One region of the Mesorhizobium sp. LEGMi-168a genome, then DNA from elsewhere that is predicted to be linked to it. Evidence: riboswitches for the same ligand, from Rfam matches in the RefSeq annotation. Region 1 holds a riboswitch; each other region holds the start of a gene.
The links. Region 1 has a riboswitch for cobalamin ahead of AC4FWB_RS29235 (DUF1636 family protein). Riboswitches for the same ligand answer to the same signal wherever they lie in the genome.

Region 1 (7,551 bases):
GACGACCTGGCAGCACCACTTCATCGACATCCCGACCGGCGCGCTGCTTGGGTTCTTCGCGCTGTGGCTGTTTCCGAGCAAGGGCGAGCTGCCCTTCGCCGGTTTTCGCCTGAGCGCCAGCACGATGGCGAGGCGCCTTGCGCTGTGCTATGGGCTGGGCGCCATCGCGGCGCTTGGCGGCGCCGCCATCGGCGTCCTCTTTTCCGCAACCGCGCTTGTGCTTTTGTGGCCGGCGCTGGGGCTCACAATCGTCGCCTTCGGCTATGCCGGGGCCGGTGCCAAGGTGTTCCAGAAGACGCAGGACGGTCGCGTGTCGCTGGCAAGCCGCATCCTGCTCTGGCCCCATCGGCTTGGCGCGACGATCAATCTGCTTGCCTGGACGCGCAAGCTGCCGCCGGTGGTGGCGATAGCCGACGGCGTCTTCCTCGGCCGCTTCCCCGCTGCCGCCGAGGCCCATGGCTTCGACACGGTGATCGATCTTGCCGCCGAGTTGGAACGGCCGCGCGCCAGCACCGGCCGCTGGATCAGCTTTCCCATGCTCGACCTGTTGCCGCCGCCGGCGGACATGCTCGACCAGGCGGTGGCGGCGATCGAGCCGGCGCGCCGGCAAGGCACGGTGCTGGTCTGCTGCGCGCTCGGCTTTCAGCGCAGCGCCACCGTCATCGCCGCATGGCTGGTCGCCAGCGGCCGCTCGCACACGCCGGCGCAGGCGCAAAAGATGCTCGCCGCATCCGGTCGGCCGGTGCTTTTCCAGGACGAGCCGGCATGACGGACGCCGCCTATCAGCAGCGGACAGCAGCCTTCGCCGCCATGCTCATCAAGCAGGCGACATGGCCAGCCGCGGTCGTGATCGCCGGCGACAGCATCGCGCCGCTGGTCGCTTCGGCGCGCGGCGCATTCCAGTCACCGCTCGCAGTTTTAGCGCTGCTGGTCGCGGCGGCGAGCGCCGTTGCGGTGCTTGGGCTTTCAGCACTTCTCCTCTTCGACGCGCTTCTGTTCCGGCTGATGGCGAGCCATGACGACGAGGCTTCGGGCGGCGCCGCGGTCGACGACGTGCTTTCGCGCATGCGGCTGAAGCCTGCTCCCTCCTCCCCGCGCCCGCTCGACGAGCGTATCGCCGGAACGCGCCGCCTGCTTGCCCGCCAGCGCATCGCCCTCGCGATCTTCGTCGTCGCATTCCTGACCGCCGGATTCTGGATGCCGAAATGAGCAAGCTTGCGCTCCGGACCTTCACCTTGCTGCAGACGGCGACCTCCGTCGGCCTGTCGGCGCTGGCCTGGGCCGTGACCGGCGTTCGCCCAATCTGGAGCGGCAGCCAGCCGTCGGACCGACAGCGCATCTATTTCGCCAACCACACCAGCCATGGCGATTTCATCCTGTTGTCGGCCTGCCTCAGCGAGAAGGAGCGCGCCATCACGCACGCGATCGCCGCGGCCGAATATTGGGGAAAGTCGCGGCTGCGCCGCTTCATCGCCGAGGACATGCTGTCCTCCGTGCTGATCAGCCGGCAATGGACGAGCGAGGAAGAGAACCCGATCACCGTCATGCGATCGGTGCTCGACCAGGGCCATTCGCTGATCATCTTCCCGGAAGGCACGCGCAACATGAGCGACGAGCTGCTGCCCTTCCGCTCCGGGCTCTACAATCTGTCGATGGCGCGGCCGGATGTGGAGCTCATCCCCTGCTGGATCGAGAACATGTCGCGCGTGCTGCCCAAGGGCCAGTTCCTGCCGGTGCCGCTGCTCTGCCGTGTCGTCTTCGGCGCGCCGGTGGCGGTGGCGCCCGGCGAGGAACGCCGCGCCTTCCTCGAACGCGCCCGCACGGCGCTTAAGGCGCTCAATCCGCGCCCCGACCGAGACGATTGATGCGCCACGAAATCAGCATTCTCATCATCGGCCTGTTCGTGATGCTGAGCACCGCCAGCATCACCGCCGCCACTCTTTCGGCGCGTGCGCCGAAGCCGCTCAGCGCGACGCTGGTCAACCTCACGCAGCGCATCAACGCCTGGTGGGTGATGGTGGCGCTGATGACGGTTGCCTTCTTCTTCGGCCGCTACGGCATGACCATCCTGTTCGCGCTGATCTCTTTCGCGGCGCTGCGCGAGTTCGTGACGCTGACGCACAGTCGCCGCAGCGACCATTGGGTGCTGCTCGGCATGTTCGGCATCGTCATTCCGTTCCAGTACTGGCTGGTGTGGACGGCCTGGTACGGCCTCTTCGTCATCTTCATCCCGGTCTACTGCTTCCTGCTGATGCCGGCGATCACGGCGCTGCATGGCGATACCGAACGCTTCCTGGAGCGCATCGCGGCGCAGCAATGGGCGATCATGATCTCGGTCTATTGCGTCAGCCACGTCCCTGCCCTGCTGACGCTCAACGTGCCGGGCTTCGAAGGCCGCAACCTGTTGCTCATCGCCTTCCTGATCATCGTCGTGCAGGGCAGCGACGTGCTGCAGTACATCTTCGGCAAGCTGTTCGGAAAACACCGCTTTTCGCCGACCGTCTCGCCGTCGAAGACCTGGGAAGGCCTGATCGGCGGGCTGGTCGCGTCGAGCCTGCTCGGCGCGCTCTTGTCCTTCATCACGCCGTTTTCGCCGCTGCAGGCCTCGGCCGTGGCCCTCGTTGCCTGCACGATGGGTTTTCTCGGCGGGCTCGTCGCGTCCGCGATCAAGCGCGACCAGGGCGTCAAGGACTGGGGCCATCTGATCGAGGGCCATGGCGGCATGCTCGACCGCACCGACAGCCTGGTCTTCGCCGCGCCGATCTTCTTCCACATCGTGCGCTATTTCTGGACGGTTTGAGGACCAGTCAGATCTGCTTACGCATCAAGAGCGTGACGACGAAGAAGGCGCCGAGCGAGCTGGTGATGATGCCGATCGGCAGTTCCTGCGGCGGCAGCAGCGTGCGGGCAAGCAGATCGCTGGCCAAGAGCAGGATCGCGCCGAATAGCGCGCAGATCGCTATCAGGGGCCGGTGCAGCGGACCGGCCAGCGGCCGGCCGAGATGCGGGATCATCAGGCCGACGAAGCCGATGACGCCGGCGACCGCAACGAGGATTGCGGTGGCCAGAGCGGCGATGAGAAATGTCGTGCGGCGCATCTTCGCCACCGGCACGCCGAGGCTTTCGGCGGCACTTTCGCCGGCGAGGAAGGCATCGAAACGGCGGTGGTTCCACAGGCCGTAGGCGAGGATGATGGCGGCGCCCAGCGCCGCCAGGCCGATATTGTCCCAACGGGCGAGGCCGAGCCCGCCCATGGTCCAGAACAGCACCGAGTGGGCGGCGCGCTGATCGCCTGCGAAGACGAGATAGTTGGTCAGCGCGGTGAACATGAAGGAGACTGCGAGGCCGGCAAGGATCAGCCGCTCTGGCCCCTGCCCCCGCACCCGCGAGACGAGCAGGAGCACGATTGCCGCCGCCAATATGCCGCCGGTGAAAGCCGCCACCGGCAAGGTCCAGATGCCAAAGCTGTCGCCGAAGACGGTGATGACCGAAACGGCGCCGGCGGCGGCGCCCGAGGAGAGGCCGAACAGGAACGGATCGGCAAGATCGTTGCGGGTGACGGTCTGCAACACTGCGCCGACGACGCCGAGGCCGGCGCCGACCGCGATCGCCAGCAGCGTGCGCGGCAGCCTGAGGTCGACGACGATGCTGCCGACGGGTCCAGGCACGGCCTCACCGCCCAACCCGCCCGCATACGCCAGCGCGCCGACGACCTCGCGCAGGGGTATCAGCGTCGAGCCATAGGCGATCGAAAGCAACGCGAGCGCGACGAGCAGCGCAGCGCCCAGGGACATTGCGAAGGCGAAGGGACTATGATGCAAATTCATGTCGTCGGGCCTGTCATCGCCTCGCCGACGTTCGAGTTTGGCCGAGACCTCCGTGACTTCGTCATTCCAGGGCGAAGCAGGAGCGAAGCTCCGTCGCGAAGACCCTGGAATCCATGCCGTGACCTCGCGCGCGGAGTGCGACGGCGCAGAATTCTGCACCGCTGCGGCGCCTCAGCGTCACGGCATGGATCCTCGGGTCTGCGCCGCGTCGCTTCGCTCCTTGCTCCGCCCGTGGATGACGAAGTCGCGAGCGTTTCAGCCGATCTCCAAGGCAGGCGATCCGTCAATGGAACCACTCCCGGCTCATCCATGCTCCGGAACTAGAACGCTTCCGGATGCATGGCTCTGGCGATCTTGCCGATCGCCTCGATGTTGGCGGGTCCGGGCGTCAGCTCGGCGTAACGCAACGCCACGAAGCGCTCGTTCTTGACCGCATCGGTCTCCTTCATCGCCGGATGCGCCTTGAGGAAATCGAGGAGTTTCTTGTAGCCGCCGCCATCCTGGTAATCGAGCAGGATGAGGAACTGCGGGTTGCGCGACGCGACCGTCTCCCAGTCGGTGTTGCCCCAGCTCGTCTCCATGTCGGCCATGATGTTTTCCCCGCCCGCGGCGGCGATCATGGCGTTGGGGATGGCGAACTTGCCGGCGGTGAAGGGCTTGTCCTCGCCGGAATCGTAGAGGAACACGCGCGTGCCCATGTGGTCGCCCACCTTCGCCGTAATGCTGGCGAGCTCGGCCTTCCAGCCGGCGATGAGCTTGTCGGCCTCGGCCGCCTTGCCGAAGATATTGCCCAGCTTCTCGACGTCGCCATAGAGCAGGTCCATCGAGGCGGCGGGCCGGTTCTTGTCGAGATGGACGCAGCTCTCGGTCAGCACCAGCGTCTTGATGCCGTGCGGGGCAAGCGTGTCGGGCGTGACCTCGCCACCCGGCTTCATGCCGTAATACCAGCCGGCGAAAAAGAAATCCGGCTGCACTGCGACCAGATTTTCAAGCGTCGGATATTTTGGCGCGAGCTCCGGGATCGAGCCCTGCTCGGCCTTGAATTCGGGGCCGACCTTGTACCAGCCGGTGATGCCGGTGAGCCCGACTATCGACGGCTGCAGCTTCAGCGCGAAAGCCATCTCGGCCATGTTGAGGTCCTGGATGACGGCGCGTTTCGGCGGCGCGTCGAAGGTCAGCGGCTTACCACAGCTGTCGACGGTGACCGGGAAGGCGAAGGCGGCCGAGGCGACAAGCGAAAAGGCCAGCGACAAAGCGAGGCGTTTCACGGGACGGTGCTCCTGATTTGGGGTTTGCTTGCGTTGTCCGGGTTGGCAGGTTCAGGATGGCGAGGACGCGCGGCTTGGAAGCTCGAAGACGGTGAGCTCGCGGTCCTCGGTCGGATGAGGCAGACGCAACACGTCGATGCCGAACACCGCGCGGATGAGTGGCTGCGCCAGCGCCTCGCGCGGCGGCGCCAGCGCGTGCAGCCGGGCGTTGCTCATCACCGCGACCCTGGTGGCGAAGGGCGCCACCAGCGCGAGATCGTGCAGCACCGCGACGACGGTCATGCCGAAGCCGGCGACCAGGTCGAGCAGTTCGCCGCGAGCGCGCGGATCGAGATGGTTGGTCGGCTCGTCGAGGAACAGGATTTTCGGCTCCTGCGCGATGGCACGGGCGAGCTGCGCGCGCTGGCGCTCGCCGCCGGACAGTGAGCCGATGGTGCGCGCGAGCAGCGGCAAGAGCCCGGTTCGGCGCAGCGCTTCGACGACGATGTCGCGATCGTCGTGCCGGCGCCTGAGGCCGGCGTGCGGGACGCGGCCAAGCTCGACATAGTCGATGAGCGCCAGCCGCGGATCCGGCTGATCCGTCTGGCCGACGACGGCGATGCCGAGCGCCCGCTCGGCGGCGCTGATCCTGCCCAGCCGGCGTCCGGCGAGGCGAACCTCGCCGCGACTCGGCGTCAACGACCCGCACAGCATGCGCAGCAGCGTGGTCTTGCCGGCGCCGTTGGGGCCGATGATGGCCAGCCGCTCGCCGGCGGACAGCGACAGGCTGACATCCTCGACCAGCGCCCGGCCGTTTGCCGTAGCGTGCAGATCGCGGGCTTCAAGCAGGGGGGCGCTCACCGGACCTGCTCCCTGACCTTGCCTGCGGTGGGGATGCGCGCCAGTATCTTGCCGGCGAGCCTTGCCGGGCGCTGGCCGGAATTGCACCAGCCGTCGGGCAGCGAGGCATAGAGCCTGGCAAATTCGACCAGCGCGCCGGCGTCGGTGCCCCTGTCGATGGAACCGAAGAGATAGGTGGCTTTGCCTTCCGCCTTGAAGGCCACGGTCAGCGGCCGCGCGCAGCCCGCCATGCAGTCGATGGTCTCGATGGCAAAGGACGGTGCCGGGTGCAAGGAAAGTCTGGAGCGCAGGTCGGCGCACAAATCCGCGCCGGACCTCAGCCCGGTCAAGCTATCACGGCACAGCGAACAGATAATGATGCGATGGCTGAAGGCGTCCAACATTCCGTCACTTTCCAAAATGGCGACGGAAGGATGCTGGACGAGCCGGCCGACAGGACCAGGGCCCGCGTCTCCTCCCGGCACACCCCGTCCGGTCAACTCATGTCGATGGCAGGTCTCCTGGCTCGCGGGTCGCCGCGCCATCCGCCTTCCCAGCCTTGCCGGCCAGTGGCGTTTCGGATGGAGCTCGCCGCTCACAGTTGCGGGGGCAGCCACGGCCTCGACCCAAATGGGCCTCACCGTGTTCCCTTTTCACCCCTCGCCTTGCGGCTCGGGGACCATGACGCCGCCATCGTAGGTTGCCTGCGCGCGAGTCGCAACGGGCTTCTGTCCACCTCTTGCGCGAAACACATTTGCGAGTCGCCGCCGCCATGTTTTCTTTCAGGTTTGGTATGTAATAACATTACGAATAGCGGGCGTTGCCTCGGCTTGTCAATGTCCTTTCGGCTTCGCTCCGTGCGCAATTTCGATCAAACTGGCTGTCGGCGCGATGGCTAGTGTCGCCTCGCCAAATGCGAGGAGCCATGGACCCGACCAAGAAAGCGCTGTGGTTTGTCGAAAGCCATCTGCCCGACGCGATTTCGCTCGACGATGTCGCGGCGAGCAGCGGCGTGTCGCGCTTCCACGTGACGCGCGCCTTCGGCGCCGCCACCGGGCGGTCGGTCATGGGCTATATGCGGGCGCGCAGGCTCAGCGAAGCGGCGCGCAAGCTCGCCGGCGGCGCGCGCGACATTCTCGCTATCGCGCTCGATGCCGGCTACGGCTCGCATGAGGCTTTCACGCGAGCCTTCCGCGACCAGTTCGGCACCACGCCGGAACTGGTGCGCGCCGAGGGCTCGACCAAAAACCTCGATCTCGTGGAGCCCATCCTCATGGACAGTTCGTTTCTCACCACGCTCGAGCCGCCGCGCTTCGAGACCAGCCGGCCGCTGCTCATCGCCGGGCTCGGCGGGCGCTACAGTTGCGAATCGAGCGCCGGCATCCCGATGCAGTGGCAGCGCTTCGGCCCCTATATCGGCCATATCCCCGGCGAGGTGCCGGGCGTCTTCTACGGCGTCTGCACCAATGGCGACGATGCCGGCAATTTCGACTATATCGCCGGCGTCGAAGTGGCGGATTTTTCCGACCTGCCCAAGGAGTTTTGCCGTGTACGGGTGCCGGCGCAGAAATACGCCGTGTTCTCGCACCTGGAGCACATCTCGACGATCCGCCGCACGGTCAACACGATCTGGAACA
Region 2 (7,551 bases), on a different contig from region 1:
GTCCGGGATTTAGCGGAATTGCTGTCCGCGACTTACCGAAATCGGTGTCCGGGACTTACTGAAACACGCAATCTGGTCAAGGCGATGGGGATGAGCGGCATTTCCAAGAGCCAGGTCAGCCGACTGTGCGAGGAGATCGATGGCAAGGTGAAGGCCTTCCTCGAACGCCCGATCGAAGGCGACTGGCCATATTTGTGGATCGATGCGACTTATCTGAAGGTGCGCCGCGGCGGCCGCATCGTCTCGGTCGCCGTCATCATCGCGGTGGGCGTGAACAGCGACGGCCGGCGCGAGGTGCTGGGCATGGAGATCGGCACCTCGGAAGCCGAACCGATCTGGACAGAGTTCCTGCGCAAGTTGACCCGGCGCGGCCTCAGAGGTGTCAAGCTGGTTGTCTCCGATGCTCACGAAGGCATCAAGGCAGCAGTCTCCAAGGTGCTGTGCGCCACCTGGCAACGCTGCCGGGTTCATTTCGCCCGCAATGTTCTGGCCCATGCCGGCAAGAGCGGCCGCCGCGTCGTCTCGGCCTTCATCGCCACCGCCTTCGCCCAGGAGACGGCGGAAGCCGCCAGCCTGCAATGGCGCGCCGTCGCCGACCAGATCCGGCCGAAGGTGCCGAAACTCGCCGCCATCATGGATGAGGCCGAGCATGATGTGCTTGCCTACATGAGCTTCCCCAAGGAGCATCGTGTCAAGCTGCACAGCATAAACCCGATCGAGCGGCTCAACGGTGAGATCAAGCGGCGCACAGAGGTCTTCGGCATCTTTCCCAACGACGACGCCATTGTCCGCCTCGTCGGAGCATTGCTGCTGGAGCAGAATGATGAATGGGCCGTCCAGCGTGCCCGCTACATGTCTCTTGAGACCATCAGCCAGATGAGTGATGATCCGCTCGTCAGCCTGCCGGCAGTGGCACGCTGATCAATCCGGCCCATGCCGGAGAGCACGGCGACCAATGCCGTCACCTACACCACGTCAGTGGGCACGATCTTATCGAAACTCTGAAACTAATTGGCGCCACTTACCGGTGGCAGTTTCAGGCGATCTTGATATCATTCGACGTGCTACTGCAGCATGCGACTAGCCTCGCAATTCTGCTGGCGCCACCCTACCGTCACGCCCCAATCGATCCGACCAAAGGCCCCGGCTCGCAATCTTTGCGCAGCCGAGCCAGGCCGTCTGGCAGGCGCGCGCGCCACAGCTCTGCACAGCGCTCATTTGTTGATTTGGCCCGGTCACCTATTCCTGTAGGCGAGGCCCCTAGTCGCCTTCCACGCGATTTGGAGAACACGCCGACAGCGCAACGCGCATTCGCATAATGACATAAACATTTCTTTATACGGTATTGACAAAAGAGTGGACGGCTATGATTGTCTCCGTGTCGTGGTTCTCCGTGCGGCGCTGCCGCATCGGAGCTAAGAGGGAAGCCGGTGCGATGCCGGCGCTGCCCCCGCAACTGTTAGCGGCGAGCCGACCCCACTCATGTCACTGAGGCGAACAGCCTTGGGAAGACGGGCAGAGGCTATGATCCCCGCGAGCCAGGAGACCTGCCACGGCGAACTACGTCCACGGGCGGGGTGTCTTGGCGGGCGCGGCAGCCCGGCGTTCGTGCCGGACTATTAGCGCCTTCTTTGTCCCGCGCCCCAACCATCGGGGTATGGCATGACTGTCTCTCAGCAAATTCCTGTAGCAACGCTCGGCGTGCCGCGTATCGGTCGTCGGCGAGAACTGAAATTCGCGCTTGAAAGCTATTGGTCCGGAAAATCTTGTGCTGCCGACCTTCTCGCGACGGCGAAGGCGCTCCGTGCCGCCATTTGGGAGGAGCAGCGCGATCGCGGCGTGTCGAAAATCCCGTCGAATGACTTTTCGCTCTACGACCATGTACTCGACTCCGCAGCCATGGTCGGCGCCGTGCCGCCCCGCTACGCATGGAATGGCGGCGAGGTCCCACTCGACATCTATTTCGCCATGGCCCGCGGCAACCAAGGTCAGAGGGAGGATTGTAGGCAGGCAGGCCGCCAGCACGCGGCTCATGGATCTAGCCTGAACGCGATGGAAATGACCAAATGGTTCGACACCAACTATCACTACATCGTGCCGGAACTTGACGACGATCAGGCGTTCACGCTCTCGTCGACGAAACCGGTTGATTACTTCCTCGAGGCAAAGGCCCTGGGCATTCACACACGCCCGGTCATGCTGGGGCCGGTCACTTTTCTCAAGCTGGCGAAGTCACCTGCTGAAGGGTTCAGTCCCATCGCGCTACTTCCACGGCTTTTGCCCGTCTACGAGCAACTCCTGCGGAGGTTGAAACTCTCGGGAGCCGATTGGGTGCAGATCGACGAGCCAGCGCTTGTGCTCGATCTAAACCCGAACGAACGAGCTGCATTTGAATTTGCCTATGGGCAGCTGTCAAAGGCCGCGCCCGAGCTGAAGATCATGCTGGCTACCTATTTCGGGCCGCTGGGGGACAATCTCGAGATGACGATTTCTCTGCCGGTAGCCGGGCTGCATGTCGATCTCGTGCGCGCTCCGGAGCAGTTGGAAACGATTGGTCGGCTCGCGCCTAAGGATCTGGTGCTCTCGCTTGGCTTGATCAATGGCCGCAACGTCTGGCGTGCGAACCTCACTGCCATTCTCGACCGCATCAAGCCGATCGTCGCGGGCTGGCCCTTGGACCGAGTCGAGATCGCGCCTTCGTGCTCGATGCTGCATGTGCCGATCGACTTGCGTATGGAGACGGCACTGGATGCTAACATCAGGTCGTGGCTCGCCTTCGCGGCCCAGAAGACCGGCGAGCTGGTCATCCTGGCCCGGGCCTTGTCCCAAGGTAGGGATGCGGTGGCTGGCGAGTTGAAAGCTTCTGCCGAAGCTGCCGCGACTCGCGCAACATCCACGAAGGTCCACGACCCGCTCGTTGAAGGGCGGATCGCCGACATCAACGGCGCTATGAAGCAACGAAAGAGCGCATTTGCCGAGCGTTCCAGGGTCCAGGCCCGCACGCTCGGCCTGCCGCCGTTCCCGACGACGACGATTGGATCCTTCCCGCAGACGCCTCAGGTGCGCAAGGCGCGTTCCGCTCATGCGAAGGGCCAGCTCAGCTATGTCGATTACGAAACCTTTCTGAAGAAGGAGACCGAGGCTGCTATTCGCTGGCAGGAGGAGATCGGGCTGGACGTGCTGGTGCACGGTGAGTTCGAACGAAACGACATGGTACAGCATTTCGGCGAGCATCTGTCCGGCTTCGCCTTCACACAGCAGGCGTGGGTGCAAAGCTATGGCTCCCGCTACGTGCGTCCCCCTATCATCTTCGGCGACGTGTCGCGCCCGAATCCGATGACGATGCGCTGGTGGGAATTCGCTCAGTCGCTTACGGAAAAGCCGGTGAAGGGAATGCTGACAGGCCCAGTGACCATTCTCAACTGGTCTTTTGTTCGCGACGACCTATCCCGCGCCGAGGTCTGCCGCCAGATTGCGCTCGCCATTCGCGATGAAGTGACGGATCTCGAAAGATCTGGCGCAAGGATGATCCAGATTGACGAGGCGGCATTTCGCGAAGGCTTGCCGCTGCGCAAGTGTGATTGGACGGTCTATCTCGACTGGGCTGTCGAATGCTTCCGGATCGCTTCAACGGGTGTGAAGGACGCGACTCAGATCCATACTCACATGTGTTATTCCGAGTTCAACGAGATCATCGACGCGATCGCTGAAATGGATGCGGATGTAATTTCGATTGAGACGTCACGCTCGAAAATGGAACTGCTGGACGCCTTCACGAGCTCCAAATATCCGAATGAAATCGGTCCCGGAGTTTATGACATTCACTCACCACGTGTCCCGGAAGTCGGCGAGATTTCGGCCCTCCTCATGCTTGCCCGCGAGCGACTGTCCGACGGCCAATTGTGGGTAAACCCCGACTGTGGCCTCAAAACGCGCAAATGGGAGGAGGTCCGCCCTGCCCTCATGAATATGGTCGCTGCAGCGCGCTCGCTCCGGGAGAAAGTGCAGGCCGGAAGTCTTTGATCTCTCACCATGTGTGAATCATCAACCACCGCGTGAAGGCCGTGAATGTGTAAACCGCATCTTTGGAAATAAGTTACTCCAGCGAAAATCTGCGGTATCTGCGGATCTGCAGTTTTCCTTCGACACGTGATTTGGAAGGAATACCAACTGGGACAAAAACGCCTTATAGGATAAGCTGCCTACACATTTTTTTGACCAGTCTCACGCCAGCCTAGATGCCTAACGTTATCCCATCGTAACACATTTGGATCGGGCCAAGTATTTGCGTTCTCATTGAGGTCGTGATTGTCCAGTGAAAGTCGCAATCATTGTTCATTGCGACTTTCCGTAGCCAGTTGGCCGTTTATTTTCCTAAGATGCGCGATCTTCGTCTGCCAGTTTTTCGCCAAGCTGGGTGGTCCCCATGATGGCGACGGCCTGTTTCAGATCCCAGACCTTGCCCGAATGAAAGTATGGCGCGGTGAGTGCTACGTTGCGCAGCGGCGCACGCGGAAAACATATGAACCGTCGGCTGTATTGGTGACCGCAAATCGGCCCTTGTCATTTTCCGGCAGGACGTCGGGGCTGGGCTTTTCAACGAGGCCGAATGGGTAATAGCCGTCCCCACCAACATTGACCCCGTCATGGCAGGAAGAGCAGCCCTTGTCCATGAAAAGTGTCAGGCCCTGTTTCTGTTCGGAAGTCATGGCGGCATCATCACCTTTGAGGAAATTATCGAAGGGGGCCGGCGTGACCAGTGTCGCTTCGAAGGCTTCGATTGCCTTGGCGAAGTTTTCGAATGTTACGCGATCATCTTCACCCGGGAAAGCTGTATTGAACGACTCGACATATTGCGGCATCGACTTGAGGGTGGCGATGACTTGACCCGGTGTATTGGCCATTTCAACGCTGGCTTGGAACGGTCCCTTCGCCTGAGCCTTCGGGTCTTCGGCGCGACCGTCCCAAAACTGGGCGATGTTGAAGACAGCGTTCAGTACGGTCGGCGCGTTGCGCGGTCCCTTCTGCCAGCCATGGCCGATCCAGGTCTCACGATTGTCGTCGCCGCCGGTTGCCAAGTTGTGGCAGGAGTTGCACGAGAAGACGCCTGACACCCAGACGCGAGGATCAAAGAACATTGGCTTGCCGAGCGCGATCTTCTCCGGGGTGATAGGGTTGTTGGCTACTGCCGGCGTGGTGGATGGCAAAGCCTTGAAAGTGGCCAGAGCCGTTGCTCTGAGGTCTGAGGGGGATTGCTTGCGCAGCAAAAGCGGCCTCTGCTGGCAAGGCGACAGCCACCGCAGTGAATAGGATCTTCATAAATGATCTCGTTGCGTGGTGCACGCAACCACTTTACGATATGCGCTCCGTCAACGCCTTGCGCTAGATCAGCGGCGACACCTGTTTTTTCGCGGTAGAGGCGAAACGGCCGGGAAGTGAACGCTCTTCTCGTTTGGATTCTGAGCGACGGAAGGGCGTGCTGATCGTCAGGCCCCAAGCGCTGGTGCCGGAGCGCGTTTCGATTCTCTCTGCTCCTTCTACTATGAATGAAGAAACCGGGGTCGGCACCTCGTCAGATTTCAGTTCTGGCCGGTCTCCCAGCAGTTCGTATTCTGCCTCCCGGTGTGCCTTCGCCATAGCGCGCACAACATTTGCTTACGAGCTATGGGCTTGGATATTGAGCTCCAGCTTACGCGACTGCTCTCGATATCACTGGAAATTCGGTGCAAAGCTTACGGCCAGGACGCGCCTGAAATGCGCGAAGCACCTCGGTACGGTCGCCAACAACGGACGGATCAATGGTCATGAAGGCGAATATGGCGCTATAGACGTCGCTTCTGGACGAGCGTTGGCAATAATTGCTCTTCGAGACAGTTGTTGCTTTCAGCGACAACCGGTACTATGAAGCGACGCTTCGCCGACTGTATTTCACTCGCCGCCTGGAGCGTTTAATGACGGAAGAAGCCGAAAAGATCATCGACGCCCTCATCGAGCTCACCGCCGATGTCGTGTCTGCCTATGTCTCCAACAATCCGGTTCCGGTGGGAGATCTACCCGGTTTAATCGGTCAAGTGCATGCTGCGCTCAAAGGCGCGGCCGCAGGCCTTTCCGCGGAACAGCCAGAGGCTCTCAAGCCTGCGGTACCGATCAGGAAGTCGGTGACACCGGACTACATCATTTCCCTTGAGGACGGGAAGAAATTCAAATCGCTCAAGCGCCATCTGTCGACCCATTATGGGCTCACGCCGGATGAATATCGTGCCAGATGGGGCTTGCCTGCCGATTATCCTATGGTAGCGCCGAATTACGCCGCGGCGCGCTCGGCCCTGGCCAAGACAATGGGGCTCGGCCGCAAACCGAAAGAGCCGGAGATGCCCGAGCCTGCGAAGCGGACGCGCAAGAAGGTCGCAGCTTGATTTCGGCAATCGAGAGTCGTTCGGGAGCGGCGCAGCCTGGGCTTAACCCGCATGGAATATAAAAAAGGCGGGATCAAACCCGCCTCCAGACCGCTGACAAACCCGTCGATTTTCGGCGGGGTTTTGTTTTGTGGGTTGATTGCACTTGGCAAATTGATGTCGGGAGGCAATGTCAGGAGGCTGGCGACGCAGGTTGGGCCTCATGCGAGGCTCGGTTTAGGCTTTGGCCAGAGGCTGATTGCGATCTTTTTCATGTTCTGGGCGGCGGCTGCGATCAGGCACTGGCAGGCGACGCGTGTTCGCCCTCGGAAGTGGGCGTAGCGATGGCCGAAGAGCTGCTTGGCATCGGCGAAGGATCGCTCGACGGTCTCCTTGCGGCGGCGATAGATGGCCTTGCCCCATGCCGTGAGCCGGTTGGCGTCGACGCGCTCGCGGGCGTCCTGCCAGACATGACGTGTGATGGTGCGCTCGGCCTTGGCGTTTGATGTGCAGGAGGCCAGCAGCGGACAGTCGCGGCAGATGGCTGGGTCGCTCCTATATTGGCGGTAGCCGGCGCGATCGGTTGTGGCGTAAGTGAGCAACTGACCCTGCGGGCAACGATAGCCGTCCAGCTCCGCTTCATGGACGAAGTCGCTCTTCCGCATCTTGCCGGGCTTTGGCGGGCTCGGGTTGCGATAGCCGATGACGCCCCGGACGTTCCTGTCTTCCAGTCCCTTGGCGATGCCCGGCGTGGCATAGCCGGCATCCAGCCCCGCCGCCGCCACCGTGAAGCCGAAGCGCTCCACCTGGCGGTCGAGCCGGCCAAGATAGACGATCGAGTCGTGCACGTTGGCCGGCGTGGTGTATGTGTCGGTGATGATGCCGCAGCGCCCATCCACCGTGCGGTGATCGAGGTAGAAGAAGCCCTTCGGCTTGCCCTCGCGCACCATGTAGCCGGCCTCCGGATCGGCGCGCGAGACCTTGGTCTGCTTCTCAGGCGGCTTGCGCTGCTTGTCCTTCAGCGGCTTCTGGCCATGCAGCGCCCGCTCGGCCTCGATCGCGCGGTCGAGATCGGCCCAGTAGTCGGCACGCGACTTGGCGACCATGGCAAGGTCGTATTTGCCCTTGTTGGCGTTGGCCTTCAGATGCGTGCTGT
Region 3 (7,551 bases), on a different contig from region 1:
AAATCCGCAGGAATGCGGACCCTGTCGAGGAGCGGCGTATCGGGCTTCGGGTTCACTCTGTTGCGGCCTGCTGAAATCTTAACCTTGCATCAGAGCGGTTAACCGTTTCACGGGACCGCTCTGTCTTCTTGTTTCACGCAATTCCGGACGGAAAACCGTTTCACACTTTTCCCGGAATTGCTCCAACCTTCACAAATATGCGCCTTGATCATGCGCGAAATATGCTGCCGGCGAGCGAATGTAAATGCGTGTCAGTGACGCGGCTGGCGCACGATGTCCATCATGCTCTAACCTTCCGGCAGCGGAATGAATTCTTCCTCATCGCCAGGAACGATATCGAAGCGGCCTGTCTTCCATTCTTCTTTGGCCTGTTCGATGCGTTCCTTCGAGGACGAAACGAAATTCCACCAGATATAACGCTTGGAACCCAGCGACGCTCCGCCGAACAGCATGAAATGCGCGCCGCGCTCGGACGAGACGACGATTTCCTCGCCCGGCTTGAACACCAGAAGCCGCTCAGCCGGAAAACGATCTCCGGCGATCGAAACCTCGCCTTCCAGCGTATAGATGGCGCGTTCCTCGGCATCGGCGGGGATCTTGACGCTGGCGCCCGTCGCCAGCCGCAGATCGGCATAAAGCGTCTCCGAGGCGGTCGCGACCGGCGAGCGCAGCCCGGAAAATTCACCGATGACGAGGCGGCCGCTGATGCCTTCGGCGTCGATCTCGGGCAGGCGGATCACCGACGTGTTCTCAAAAATCGGGGCGATCTCTTCCCTGCCGTCGGGCAGCGCCAACCAGGTCTGCAGGCCGGAGATCGACATCGGCGCGCCGCGCAGCTCCTCGGGCGTGCGCTCGGAATGAACGATACCGCGACCGGCGGTCATCAGATTCACGTCGCCTGGCGCGATCACCATTTCGGTGCCGAGCGAGTCGCGATGCCTGATCTTGCCGTCGAACAGATAGGTGACGGTGGAAAGCCCAATATGCGGATGCGGGCGCACGTCGATCGCATGGCCGGCGCGCAGGATGGCCGGTCCCATGCGGTCGAAGAAGATGAACGGGCCGACCAGCCGACGCTTTGCCGTCGGCAAGGCGCGGCGAACCTCGAAACCGCCAATATCTTTGGCGTTGGGGATGACCATCAATTCGATCTGGTCGCAGGCGAAGGCGTCGCCGGCCTCAGGATCATTGCCCGGGAAAAAACTCATCGATGCATCCTCAGGCGAAGCGGAGCGCGGACCTGGCTTTCGCCTTGGCGGCCTCTTCCTCGCGATTGCGCGGCTCCTGGGCGGTTTCGAGCGAATCGATGAGCTCGCGCGCGGCGGCGGCGATCGCCTCGACGGCGTGGTGGAAGGCATGCTCATTGCGCTTGGACGGCTTGGTCGAACCACTCAGCTTGCGCACGAACTGCAATGCCGCGTCATGGACCTCGTCGTCGGTCGCCGGCGGTTCGAAATTGAACAGGGTCTTGATGTTTCGGCACATGCTTGCTCGCCTCCTGTCTGTCGTGTCCCGCCGTCGAGATTATGCACCAAGGTGTGTTGAGATTCAGGTCAGGCCGGCTTCACCTGAATATCAGTACAGCTTACTCAGCGTCGAGCGGCTCCGTTCCCACCGGCTTGCCGTCGCGCGAGAGCCTGATCTTCTCGACCTTGTCCTCGGCGGCCTTGAGCAGCCGATCACAATGCGCCTTCAGCGCCTCGCCGCGCTCGTAGATGCGGATCGACTGGTCGAGCGGGACATCGCCGCGCTCCAGATCATCGACGATCTTCTCCAGCGCGTCGAGCGCCTGTTCGAAGCTCATCGTTTTGACGTCTTCATTGCCTTCGCCAGCCATATCCTATCCCTTCATCAGCCGCCCGACATGGGCGGCGACCGAAAATGCCAGTCCCTGCAGATCGTAGCCGCCCTCCAGCAGGGAAACGAGCCGGTTGCCGCTGTGGCGCCCGGCGCGATCCATCAACTGGCCGGTCGCCCAGTCGAAATCCTCCTCGGTCAGGTTGATCTCGGCCAGCGGATCGCGATGGTGCGCATCGAAACCGGCGGAAATGATGATCAGGTCCGGCTTGAATGCATCGATCGACGGCAGCACGCGCGACAGGAAGGCGTCGCGGAACGTCTCGCTGCCGGTGCTGGGCGCGAGCGGCGCGTTGACGATGTTGCCGGCGCCGGTTTCGCTCTTGGCGCCGGTGCCGGGATAAAGCGGCATCTGGTGGGTCGAGCAGTAGAGCACCGACGGATCGTCCCAAAAGATGTCCTGCGTGCCGTTGCCGTGATGGACGTCCCAGTCGACGATGGCGACGCGCTCGACCTGGTGCTTTTTCTGCGCGTAGCGGGCGGCGATCGCCGCGGTGTTGAACAGGCAAAAGCCCATCGCGGTCGTCTTTTCCGCATGGTGGCCGGGCGGCCGCGCGGCAACGAAGACATTGGCGGCGCGGCCCTCGAAGACGTCGTCGACCGCAGCATTGGCGGCGCCGATCGCCGTCACCGCGGCCTGCCAGCTCTTCGGACTGGCGCTGGTGTCGGCATCGATCGAGACGATGCCGCTCTCTGGGATGGCCGCGCGGATGCGGGCGACAAAGTCTTCCGGATGCGCATAAAGGATGGTCGCCTCGTCGCCTTCCGGCGCCTTGACGCGGTCGAGAGTCGAAAAAGCCTCGTCGTCGAGCACGCGCTCGATGGCGCGCAAACGGTCGGGCCGCTCGGGGTGGCCGGGCGGCGTGAGGTGTTCCAAGAATACCGGATGGGTGTAGAGACGGGTGGTCATGGCGCCTAATCTAGGCATGCGTAACCCGGATGACCATGTTTGAGCGCCGAATGGCTGGGGAAAATCGCGTCTTGATGTGTCGCCGATGGCATTGGCGCGGCTGAAGCTTCGCGATAAGATCGCGCCGCTGCCTGGTGCCCGCAACGCGGGAGAATCGGGAACACGGTTGAAATCCGTGGCGTGCCCAACGCTGTAAGGGGGACCGCGCCGGCAAAAGCCACTGTCTCAGACGGGAAGGCGCCGGACGCGGGACGATCCCGAGCCAGAAGACCGGCCCGGCAGACATGGTCGTCCGCATGGTCAGGCGGATGATTGCTGTCGCAAGGGGAAAAGCGATGCAGGCACGAGCGGCCGCCACCGGCGGCGATGACTTTGACCAATTGGCGCGGAACGCCGTCTATCGGACGATTTTCACCAGGCGCGACGTGCGCAGCCATTTCGTTTCGGACGATCTCGACGATGCCGTGCTGGCGCGATTGCTGACGGCCGCGCACCACGCGCCATCGGTCGGCTATATGCAACCGTGGAATTTCATCGTCATCCGCGATGCCGAACGACGGCGGCAGGTGCGCGACCTGTTCCTCGCCGCGCGCGAGCAGGAATTGCCGGCGATCGAGGCGGAGCGGCAGGCGCTCTACCGCAAGCTGAAGCTCGAAGGCATCTGCGAAAGCGCGCTCAATCTATGCATCACCTGCGACCGGCAGCGTTCGAAGGACTCGCCGCTCGGGCGCTGGCACAATCCGGAAATGGACCTCTACAGCACCGTTTGCGCCGTGCAGAATTTCTGGCTGGCGGCGCGGGCCGAGGGCGTCGGCGTCGGCTGGGTAAGCATCATCGAAACGGAAGCATTGAAGCGGCTCTTGTCGATCCCCGAGCATGTCACGCCGATCGCCTATCTCTGCGTCGGCCGCGTCTCGGAATTCGCGCCGAAGCCGGACCTCGAAGCGCATGGCTGGGGCAAGCGCCTGCCGCTGCCCGAGCTGGTGATGAGCGAGACCTTTTGCGGCGCCGGCGAGGCGCCGCTCAAGTCGGCGATTGCAAAGCTTCGCGGCGTCGAGCTGCCGAAGCCGTGATCAGGCGACCTTCGTAGGTTAAGGGGCTGCTGATCAAGCAGGCCGGGGCGTGTCCCAGCGCGAGCCGCCGAAGGAGCCGAGCGCCTTGTCGCGGAGTTCCCTGAATTTCGACGAGGTCTCGGCCAGGCGCCGGTCCCATTCCGGATTGGGAACCTGGCCCTCGATGGTGGCGAAATAGACCTGCATCAGCGAAGCGATGGCGAAGGGCTCGATGAAAGCCGCCTTGAAGGCCCAGGCGAAGACGATGGCCAGCACGAAGGCCCAGCCGGCGAGCTGTCCGGGCATGACCCAGAGAATGGCGCCGGCAGGCGCCAGCATCAAAAGGAAGATGACGAAGGACACGCCCCACATGATCACCGCCAGCCAGACGGCGTTCTTGACCATGCGCTTGCCGTTCTGCGCGTAGAGCACGACGCCTTGCCTGGCGGTCTCGAAAGGCGAGTTGGAATTGATGCGGATGTTGTAGCCGAGGATGATCTCGTCGACATAGGTCAGCGACAGGCGGATGACCGTGTTGATGAAGCTGACGAGGCCGCTCAAGCCCGGAATGGGCAGGAAGGCGGCGATGCCGCCGATCAGGCCGGTGATGGCGCGGATGGCGCCCTTCACCAGCTGATCGACGACGAAAAGGATGTTGGCCTCGGCGAAGCGCTGGGTGACCACTTCCTTCGCATAGGCGATCTGGCCCTGGCCGTCGGGAACGTCGTGGCCGTCGATCAGATGGACCATCACGGCGATATGGCCGGCCTTGAGGACATAGAGGATGTATTCGCGGATCCAGTAGACGGCGATCGAGACGACGCCGAAGCCGACAACCCCGCCCCACAACGCAAACGACATCGGCCCGTCCGGGTCGGTCGAGATGTGGCCGACGCCATAGCCGACGCTGGCGCCGGTGCCGGTCGCCATGATGTAGGCCACCGTGATGCCGAAATAGACGATCATGCGAAAGACGATGAACGGCCATGTCCGCATCATGATGGACACCGACCGGCCGATGCTGAAGTCCCACATGGCCCCGACTCTCCCACCTCAGAGTTGGCCGGAGAGGATGCGCCCACCCCGATCAAAGTCAATTGCGGGCAGGGCCATTCAGACATCAAACCGGTGCACAAGTCCGAGCGACGCTGCTTATCCGGCCGGTTCGTCTGCTTTCCTCAGCAGACCTTCGAGCAGTTGCTTGAACGCAGCTATCGCCTTCTTCGACGTCGCCTCGGGATCGTTCGAATTGGCGATGCGTTGCGAGGCCTGGCTGCTGGCGCCGTTGATCAGCCGCGCCGCGGTCTCGGGATCGAGATCGGGCACGACCACGCCCTCTTCCTGCAGCCTTGTCAGATGATCCGTCATCGACGCCGTGCAGGCGTTGGCGTTCGGCCATTGCGCCGGATCCCCCAGCACCGCCGGGCCGTCGCGGAACATGATGCGCTGGATCTCCGGCTCCAGCGCCATCTCGATATAGGTGGTGCATTCGTCGACGAAATGCTGCCAGCGCGTCGGCGCCCGCGCGGCCACCTCGTTCACCCGCGCCGCCATCTCGCCGTCGATCTCGGCAATCACTGCCTGCAGCAGCCCCTTCTTGTCGCCGAAATGATGGTAGAGCGCGCCGCGCGTCAGGCCCGCCGAGGCGGTGAAATCGTCCATCGAGGCCTCGGCATAGCCGATCGTGCCGAAGGCGTGGCGAGCGGCGGCGATCAGCTTGGCGCGCGTCTCGGCGATCATCTCCTTGCGGGGTTTGTGCATGGCTTCTGGCCCTATTCACATACGTCTCGTATGCCAATTGACATACGCGACGTATGAACTATCTGACATTCATACGCTGCGTATGTAATTGCGGCGCCTTCCCTTGTCGAGGAGCAGGACCATGCGAAACCCCTATTCGGAAATCTTCCGGGCTCCCGGCACGAAAGGCTTTGCGGCGGCCGCCTTCATCGCACGGCTGCCGATCGCCATGGCGCCGATCGGCATCGTGGCGATGCTGTCGCAGGCGCATGGCGAATACTGGCTGGCCGGTGCCGTCTCGGCCACCTACGCGCTGGTCAATGCCTTCCTGTCGCCGCAGATCTCGCGGCTGGTGGACCGGCTCGGCCAGAGCCGGATTGCCGTGCCGACGACCTTGGTTTCGGTGCTTTCCTTCGCGGCCTTGATCGCGGCGGCCAACCAGCACTGGCCGGCATGGACCTTGTTCCTGTCGGCATTGCTCGCCGCCGCCATGCCCAGCATCCCGGCGCTGGTCAGGGCGCGCTGGACCGAGATTTTTCGCAACCGCCCCGAACTCAACACCGCCTTCGCCTTCGAATCGGCCGCTGACGAGCTGGTCTATGTCGCCGGCGCCTCGCTGTCGGTCGGCTTGAGCGCTGCGCTGTTCCCGGAAGCCGGCATGTTGGTGAGCACCCTGTTGCTAGCCTTCGGCTCGGCGGCATTCCTGCTTCAGCGCTCGACGGAGCCGCCGGTGCGTCCTGCAGACCATGGCGCGGCCGGATCGGCGATCCGCTTGCGGCCGGTCCAGATCATCACCTTCGCCTTGATCTTCGTCGGCGCGACTTTCGCCACCACCGAAGTCACCACGGTGGCGATCACCAAGGCGCTCGGCCAGCCCGAAGCAGCCAGCCTCGTCATCGGCGTCTACGCGCTCGGATCCTTCGTGCTCGGCATCATCGTCGGCGCGCTCAGTCTGAAAGCGCCGCTGCAGCGGCAACTGGCGATCGCGGTCGCCGTTATCGCGCTCACGACGCTGCCGCTGCTCTTTGCCGATACGGTGCCGACGCTGGCGCTTGCAGTCTTCGTCAGCGGCGTGGCGATCTCGCCGACCTTCATCACCGCCTTCGGGCTGATCGAGCGCCACGTGCCGGCCGCGATGCTGACCGAGGGCGTCACCTGGGTGACGACCGGGATCGGCATCGGCATGGCGCTTGGCTCCTTCGCCGCCGGCTGGATGGTCGACACTTTTGGACCGCAGAACGGGTTCTTTGTGTCCGTCGCGGCAGGCGCGATCGCGCTGGCAACGGTGCTCGCCGGTCAATGCCGGCTGGCGACGGACGATTGCGACGCGGATAGGGGCGAAGCGGTAGTCCCGGCAGAGTGACGGTACGAGCGTCAGCCATCCGATGATCATTGCAGAGGTCGGAAGTTGGCCGCGGCCTCAGGGACTTCGTCATCCACGGGCGGAGCGACGCGAAGCGGAGCGCAGACCCGAGGATGACGACGTCGCGGAGGCTCCGGCCAATCAGCAGCGCGGCAGGCTGCCGCCAAGACCGCCGGCGCGTCCCTCGGCAGCCTAAAGAATCTCGGTCTTGGCGATATGGATGCCGAACCCTTCGAGGCCGACATAGTGGCGCTCGCGCGAGGCGATCAGGTTGATCGAGGAAATGCCGAGATCCTTGAGTATCTGGGCGCCGAGGCCGATCTCGCGCCACTCGTTCTCGCGCCGGCGGGCTTCTTCGTGATCCTCGCGGTCGCCGCTCTGCGGCCGCTTGCGCTCCTGATGGGCGACGCCGACCGAGCCTTCACGCAGATAGACGATGACGCCGCGCTTGCGCTCGCCCATCGCCTTCATGATGCGGTCCAGGCGGTGGCTGGTGCCGAAGACATCGGTCACGACATCTTCCGAATGCAGCCGCACCGGCACCTCCTCGCCGTCGCGAATGTCGCCGAAGACGACCGCGACGTGGTGCATGGAATCCCAGGGCAGCGTGTAGGTGAAGACCTGCGCCT

Region 2: it holds a riboswitch for cobalamin, as region 1 does, so the genes downstream of both, metE (5-methyltetrahydropteroyltriglutamate--homocysteine S-methyltransferase) here and AC4FWB_RS29235 (DUF1636 family protein) in region 1, are expected to answer to the same signal.
Region 3: it holds a riboswitch for cobalamin, as region 1 does, so the genes downstream of both, bluB (5,6-dimethylbenzimidazole synthase) here and AC4FWB_RS29235 (DUF1636 family protein) in region 1, are expected to answer to the same signal.

Annotation. Positions count from the first base shown of each region.
Region 1 covers NZ_JBZEGV010000033.1:48,193-55,743, forward strand. Annotated here, with positions in the region: gene AC4FWB_RS29200 (phosphatase PAP2/dual specificity phosphatase family protein) at 1-769, shown strand, start outside; gene AC4FWB_RS29205 (hypothetical protein) at 766-1,209, shown strand; gene AC4FWB_RS29210 (lysophospholipid acyltransferase family protein) at 1,206-1,865, shown strand; gene AC4FWB_RS29215 (phosphatidate cytidylyltransferase) at 1,865-2,800, shown strand; gene AC4FWB_RS29220 (FecCD family ABC transporter permease) at 2,808-3,827, opposite strand; gene AC4FWB_RS29225 (ABC transporter substrate-binding protein) at 4,148-5,095, opposite strand; gene AC4FWB_RS29230 (ABC transporter ATP-binding protein) at 5,147-5,935, opposite strand; gene AC4FWB_RS29235 (DUF1636 family protein) at 5,932-6,318, opposite strand; cobalamin riboswitch at 6,409-6,613, opposite strand; gene AC4FWB_RS29240 (AraC family transcriptional regulator) at 6,840-7,551, shown strand, end outside.
Region 2 covers NZ_JBZEGV010000035.1:58-7,608, forward strand. Annotated here, with positions in the region: partial or broken gene AC4FWB_RS29645 (IS256 family transposase) at 70-921, shown strand; cobalamin riboswitch at 1,368-1,569, shown strand; gene metE (5-methyltetrahydropteroyltriglutamate--homocysteine S-methyltransferase) at 1,663-4,023, shown strand; partial or broken gene AC4FWB_RS29655 (cytochrome-c peroxidase) at 4,387-5,319, opposite strand; gene AC4FWB_RS29660 (hypothetical protein) at 5,383-5,637, opposite strand; gene AC4FWB_RS29665 (Ros/MucR family transcriptional regulator) at 5,952-6,416, shown strand; gene AC4FWB_RS29670 (IS1182 family transposase) at 6,617-7,551, opposite strand, start outside.
Region 3 covers NZ_JBZEGV010000002.1:424,107-431,657, forward strand. Annotated here, with positions in the region: gene dxs (1-deoxy-D-xylulose-5-phosphate synthase) at 1-56, opposite strand, end outside; gene AC4FWB_RS05290 (pirin family protein) at 288-1,208, opposite strand; gene AC4FWB_RS05295 (DUF2277 domain-containing protein) at 1,219-1,485, opposite strand; gene AC4FWB_RS05300 (exodeoxyribonuclease VII small subunit) at 1,586-1,837, opposite strand; gene AC4FWB_RS05305 (histone deacetylase family protein) at 1,841-2,767, opposite strand; cobalamin riboswitch at 2,882-3,061, shown strand; gene bluB (5,6-dimethylbenzimidazole synthase) at 3,103-3,840, shown strand; gene AC4FWB_RS05315 (hypothetical protein) at 3,874-4,854, opposite strand; gene AC4FWB_RS05320 (TetR/AcrR family transcriptional regulator) at 4,972-5,580, opposite strand; gene AC4FWB_RS05325 (MFS transporter) at 5,702-6,922, shown strand; gene ribB (3,4-dihydroxy-2-butanone-4-phosphate synthase) at 7,115-7,551, opposite strand, start outside.